DNA from 2 places in the Priestia sp. YIM B13486 genome. Region 2 is predicted to be linked to the other one. Evidence: riboswitches for the same ligand, from Rfam matches in the RefSeq annotation. Region 2 holds a riboswitch; the other holds the start of a gene.
What was found. A riboswitch is a leader RNA that binds a small molecule or an ion and turns the genes downstream of it on or off. The one in region 2 is predicted to bind ZMP and ZTP.
Positions count from the first base shown of each region.

Region 1: another riboswitch for ZMP and ZTP. It lies ahead of ACFX4G_RS13760 (glutamate/serine transporter AimA); the one in region 2 lies ahead of ACFX4G_RS07500 (phosphoglycerate dehydrogenase).

Region 1 is NZ_JBHZOZ010000004.1:351,018-354,498, reverse strand. It holds gene ACFX4G_RS13775 (sodium:solute symporter family protein) at 1-91, opposite strand, end outside; gene ACFX4G_RS13770 (DUF3311 domain-containing protein) at 91-294, opposite strand; gene ACFX4G_RS13765 (cupin domain-containing protein) at 672-1,271, opposite strand; ZMP/ZTP riboswitch at 1,657-1,735, shown strand; gene ACFX4G_RS13760 (glutamate/serine transporter AimA) at 1,792-3,387, shown strand.
Region 2 is NZ_JBHZOZ010000002.1:659,525-663,005, reverse strand. It holds gene ACFX4G_RS07505 (hypothetical protein) at 224-685, opposite strand; gene ACFX4G_RS07500 (phosphoglycerate dehydrogenase) at 809-2,008, opposite strand; ZMP/ZTP riboswitch at 2,177-2,255, opposite strand; gene htpG (molecular chaperone HtpG) at 2,466-3,481, shown strand, end outside.

The sequences.
Region 1 (3,481 bases), on a different contig from region 2:
ATGATTTGTCACGTCCCGCTATAAAACCAATGGCGATAACGACAAGAACAATTGCTGATGTGATTAAAAGTGCGGTTAAATTTCCTTGCATTATTCAATGTCCCCCCAAGATTTTTGTAAACGATAAATGATAAATGTACACACAGGCGTTAAGAAGACCCATAAAAATAACCATAAATGCAAAAGAGGTAATCCAAAAATAATTGGATGAATGTTATTTACAAAAGGTAAAAAAACGAATTGAGCAATAAATGGAATGATGAATAAAATAAAAATTATGAATTTTCTGTTCAATTTTACTCCTCCTACTAAAAATTTATCTAACAATGTTCACTATGATAGCAAGTCTGACATGGTAAAGCAATAAGTTTTTTGAAAATTTCGTTATAATCTATGGAAATTTTTTTAGAAAAACAAAAAAGAGCTTATGGTGGGAGTATATTTGAAATGATTACGAAGGAAAAAAAGGGGGATAATCTAAGCGAAGTTGCTCTTGAAGCAAAAAGAGAACGGAAAAGAAGAAATTTAGTTTTGACCGGGAAGTTTTTATTATTTCGCTGAGATAAAGTATATTGCTATTGCATCATAAGAAAAGAATTTGTATGTTCAAATAGAGATTCATGGAAAGAATAAAACAGAGCAAATAAAAAAACTAGACAATAAGTGCTTGTCTAGTTCCACCACTCTGTCAGTGGTCCTTTGTCGCCATAAACAGGATCTGTTGTAGGAATAGGTACTTGTGCAATTTCATCAAATACGTGAGGGCGATCAGTTTGTTTTCCTGTTCTTAAATTGTAATCCATGCCCTCTGGATAAGCTCCAACCACTTTAAAATCAGCAGTTGACTGCAGACGCATATGCCCTGTTCCTGCAGGAAGTACGAGCACATCGCCAGCATGCACCACGATATTTTCCCCCATATGTCCACCTAGTTTTAAACGTGCAGATCCGCTAATTACACCTAGTGCTTCATGAGAATTACTGTGGTAATGGTGAAAATCATGTATGCCGCCTACCCAGCTGTTTTTCCAGTTGTGAGAATTAAAAATGCTCTCCACTTTCTCTTTCTTACTAATAAATACGTGTTCATACAACAAAACTGGAAGACGAGGGTGATTTGGAATGGTTCCGTCGTCATCAAAATAAAGAACTTTTACATTTGCATAATTCATAAGCATCCCTCTAACAATCTTTTTTCGTAATTTTCCCTGTTTTGTGCTTGCGTAAACAGAGAAGTTTGCTCGAAGTACTTCATTTGTTGCGAAGTGCATGATATGTAGGTTTTAACGTTTTCCTAAAAGAAGTCTCCCACTTCAAGCGTAGCTAAGCGGTGGGCAGTTCACTTTAGTATCTTTTCTTCATATTGTATATAAGTAAAGGGTCTAGTGCAAGAATTCTATGGATATATAGCTGTTAATTCTTATTATGTAAATGAATATTATATATTAATATAATTTTTAGAAGGTAATCTGCTCGTGGAGTAAAAGAATCAAACAACAAGAAAAGTTAGGATTTTAGTTGTTTTTGTAATTAAAAAGAGATTTTCAGAGGGTTTATTCATAATTTTACGAATAATTTATTATCTTTATAAAAGTAATGTAAACATTTTTGTGTATTGAGTAATAGAAATGAATGTTATATACTGATAAAAAATATATTCCTATATGTGACTGGCGCAACATGGATGACCATGGGGGAGCATATAGCGTATAAGCCGCGCGCCTGGGCAAACACTTGAGAGAATTCCGCAAGTGTTTTTTTTATTTTCCTAGGGAAGAGGAGTAGATTTGGATGAGCAATATGCAAAGGAAGATGGGAACATTTGCTTTAACCATGACAGGCATAGGTTCGATTATCGGTTCAGGGTGGCTGTTTGGAGCATGGAAAGCAGCTCAAATTGCGGGACCCGCGGCTATTTTTTCATGGGTTATTGGAATGGTGGTTATTTTGACCATTGCCCTATCATATGCTGAACTGGGCGCGATGTTTCCACAAGCAGGGGGGATGGTTAAATATCCTCAGTATTCACACGGATCATTTATTGGTTTTTTGGCTGCTTGGGCTAACTGGATTTCAATCGCTTCAACGATAACAGTGGAGGCTATTGCATCTGTGCAATATATGAGTACTTGGCCGTGGAAGTGGGCTCGCTGGACTCATGAATTGGTAGACAATGGAATTTTAACGTCCAAGGGGTTGGCAGTTGCGTCTTTGTTATTATTCGTTTACTTTTTTGTGAACTATTGGACGGTAAATCTCTTTGCGAAAGCAAACTCATTTATTACGATTGTTAAATTAATTATTCCTGGTTTAACGGCAGGGGCTTTATTTTTCGCTGGTTTTCATAGTGGAAACTTTTCAAGTGAGCATGGGGTTGCCCCTTATGGGTGGGCCAGTGTTTTAACGGCAGTGGCAACATCAGGTATTGTGTTTGCATTTAATGGGTTTCAAAGTCCTGTAAATATGGCAGGAGAAGCAAAATCACCTAATAAATCGATTCCGATAGCTGTAATTGGTTCAATTTTTATTGCAGGAATTGTATACATTATATTGCAAATTGTCTTTATCGGAGCAGTAAGTCCGTCATCAATTGCTGATGGATGGAATCACTTGAATTTTAATTCTCCTTTTGCTGATTTAGCGATTGCGCTTGGAATTAACTGGCTAACAATTGTGTTATACGCAGACGCATTTGTTTCTCCTTCCGGCACAGGTGCTACATATACGGCAACTACTTCTAGAATGTTATACGGGATGCAGCAAAATGGATACTTGCCAAAGATATTTGGTACTCTTCATCCACTTTACAATGTCCCGCGCCCAGCTATGTGGCTAAATTTAGCAGCTTGCTTCTTGTTTCTCTTTTTATTTAGAGGATGGGGTGTCTTAGCAGAAGTAATCTCAGTAGCGACGCTTATCTCTTATATTATGGGTCCTGTGGCGCTTATAACATTAAGAAAAACGGCTTCACACTTTTACCGTCCATTTTATTTAAAAGGGGCATCAGTTATTGCGCCATGCGGCTTCGTTTTTGCTTCCTTGACGCTTTACTGGGCAAGATGGCCGCTTACAGGTGAAGTGATCTTTATTATGGCAATTGGCCTGCCTGTTTATTTTTATTACCAAGCGAAAAATAAATGGGTGGGCTTTAAAAAAGAATTTTTAACCGGGGCTTGGATGCTTATCTATTTAGCGTGCATGATTTTTATTTCCTACATAGGAAGCGAAAAATTCGGAGGCAAAAATATTTTGCCTTTCGGATGGGATATGCTAGTGATTGCTTGCGTATCATTAGCTTTTTATTACTGGGGAATTAAAAGCGGCAAATCTAACCGATATATGAAAGAAGCTGAACAAATCAATCAAGAAAATTTTAAATCTAAATAAAAAAACACGAGCCCGTGCTCGTGTTTTTTTATTTAGGTCAGTGGAGAATTTAGACTTAGTTTTTATCAAAATATTGTAAAAAATATAGATTTTA
Region 2 (3,481 bases):
GTACTATATTTTATGAAGTTTTTCTATAAATGCTTGGACACATGCATTTAGAAATATATTTAATCTTTATATAAACGCAAAAAGATAGACCCGATACTGAGCCTATCTTTTCCTATCGCTTAATGCCCTCGTCGACTGCTGGTGTATAAACGGATTGTTTTTTGACTTTATATTCCGATGCTTTTTTAATACTTCTACTATCACTTCTTAAAGTAGGAATCACCTATTCTTTTGTAGTCATAGAATGAAGAATCCTTACCTTTTTTTCACAATATTCAACAATTTCATAACAGGCTGTGAGAATATCATGTCTAGACAGTTCTATTTCATCAAATACAAATTTTGAAAGCTGCTTCTGCAGAACCTCCAGCTTTTTGCTGTCTTCTTCATCGATCCATAGCCCTTCCGTAATACACACATCTGCTAGTTTGTTAATAGATTGAGCCGTCCAGTTTAAGCCGGCTGAAGAAACAGTTTTTGTAAGTAAATCGTTTTTTATAGCTAGAATAACTTGACACACATGGGTATAGGCATCAACTTTCTTTTGGATAAATGCTTTGCGAAGCTCTTGTTTGTATTGCTCTTTCGACATCACTATAGCTACGACAGACGTAATGAATGTTCCTGCCAGCGCGATGAGCGACCCTATCAAAATTCCTATCAGTTCTCCGGACAAAACGTTCACCTCTTTAAAGGTATTTCTATATGCTATGAGAATGAAGGAATTGATATGAGGTAAACACCATGTAAAAACAGCCCTAACTTTTCTAAGTTAGGGCTGTAACACTAAAATATGACGGAAACCAAATTAGATAATACGACTTGTAATAATTCCTTCAATTTGACCGATTTTTTCTTCTAGCTCAGGCACAATCTCGTCACTTACTTGATTGTCAATATCGATCATTGTATACGCATATTCACCGCGGCTTCTGTTCACCATATCTGCGATGTTTAAATTGTAGTTTGAGAATACTTGCGTAAGTTGTCCTACCATATTCGGCACGTTGTGATGGAAAGCAGCTACGCGTTTTTTCCCAGTGTAAGGAAGAGATGCATTCGGGAAATTCACTGAGTTTTTAACGTTTCCTGTTTCTAAGAAATTTTTCACTTGACGTGCTGCCATTACCGCACAGTTTTCTTCTGATTCTTGAGTTGATGCCCCTAGATGAGGAATTGGCACAACATTTTTCATGTTCAAGACATTTTGATTTGGGAAATCTGTAATGTATCGTCCAACTTTTCCACTTTCAAGAGCAGCTTTCATATCTTCTTCGTTTACAAGCTCACCGCGTGAGAAGTTCAAAATATGAACATCAGGTTTCATGATGCTAAACGTTTCTTTGTTGAAAACACCTTTTGTATCGTCCGTTAATGGAACGTGAACCGTAATATAGTCAGATGCTGCAAATAGTTCTTCTAGAGACATTGCACGCTGTACGTTGCGAGACAAATTCCAAGCTGTATTAACAGAAATGAATGGATCAAAACCAATTACGTCCATATCTAAATCAAGCGCATCGTTTGCTACAAGAGCACCAATTGCACCTAAACCAATAACGCCTAACGTTTTACCTTTGATTTCTTTTCCAACAAACTGTTTTTTACCTGCTTCAACTAACTTAGGAATTTGATCACCTTGGCCATCCAATCCTTTTGTCCATTCAACTCCAGCAAATAAGTTACGAGAAGAAGCCATAATTGTAGTTAAAACCATTTCTTTTACTGCGTTTGCATTAGCTCCTGGCGTATTAAATACAACGATACCTTGCTCCGTGCAAGCGTCCACCGGTATATTATTAACCCCTGCTCCAGCTCGTGCAATAGCTTTTAAATTTTGGTCAAATGCCATGCTGTGCATGTTAAAGCTACGCACGACAATCGCATCTGGATTTTCGCTGTCGTTGTCAATTTGATAACCTTCTTGATTAAAAACATTTAGACCTTTTTGTGCAATGTTGTTTAATGTTTTGATTGTTTGTACTTTTTTTAATGTTAATGTGCTCATTTTGTACTCTCCTCTGATTATCATCGTAGTTTTACATGTTTTTACCTTTGGATAAAGGAACTTCATTTTTAATTTTTTAAAAAGTCTGGTTTTTTAGCCTACATATGTGATAACTTCTATATCCTCTCCCCCTAAACAGAAAGAGGTAAGAGATATGTATTAATCCCTTACCTCTGCCCAGGCGAACGGCTACGTCACTATATGCTTCCTCACGGTTATCCGCGTTTCGCCAGTCACATATAGTCTTTGAAATTAAGTATATTCTAGCAAACTCTTTCAGAACGTTCAACCTTTTTTTAAAAGTTTGCTTTTTTCAGTCTAATTTTTAATCTCTTTAGTGAATCTCCTAATATATTGACAAATACCCTAATACATGTTAAATAAGAAGAGTGATTAGCACTCTATCCACTCAAGTGCTAATTGTTTTATAAGCCCTATTTGGAAAGGAGAATTTCTTATGTCAAAAAAAGAATTCAAAGCTGAATCAAAGCGATTATTAGAGATGATGATTAATTCCATCTATTCTCAAAAAGAAGTATTTTTGAGAGAACTTCTATCAAATTCAAGTGATGCAATCGATAAAATTTATTACAAAGCCTTAACAGACGACTCCTTGCGTTTTAACAAAGAAAGCTATTACATAAAAGTAACACCAGATAAAACTAACCGTACCTTAACCATTACGGATACTGGAATTGGCATGACGCAAGAAGAGCTTGAAAGCAGCTTGGGCACAATTGCGCGAAGCGGTTCCCTTGCGTTTAAAAACGAAAATGAAACAAAGGACGGGCACACGATTATCGGCCAATTCGGCGTTGGGTTTTACGCAGCGTTCATGGTGGCAGATGTCGTGACCGTGATTAGTAAAGCGTTAGGCAGCGATGAAGCCTATAAATGGGAATCTACTGGTGCTGATGGTTATACAATCGAGCGGTGCGAAAAAGAAACGGTTGGGACTCAAATTATTTTAAAAATTAAAGAAAATACAGAAGATGAAACATATGATGAGTATCTAGAAGATTATCGTTTAAAAGAAATTATTAAAAAGTATTCAGACTTTATCCGCTACCCGATTAAAATGGACATAACGGAAAAACGTCCTAAAGAAGGTTCTGATAACGAGCTAGAAGATTATACAGAAGAGCAAGTTATCAACAGTATGGTACCGATCTGGAAGAAAAATAAAAATGAATTGACTTCAGAAGACTATGAGCAGTTTTATTCAGAAAAGCGCTACGGATTTGATAAACCGCTCACTCACCTTCATATTAATGTGGATGGAACGATTCGCTACAATGCTATTTTATTTATTCCAGAAAATAGTCCGTTTGATTACTACTCAAAAGAATTTGAAAAAGGACTTGAACTCTACTCAAACGGCGTCTTAATTATGAATAAATGTGCAGATCTTCTTCCGGATTACTTTAGCTTTGTAAAAGGTATGGTAGATTCTGAAGATTTATCTCTTAATAT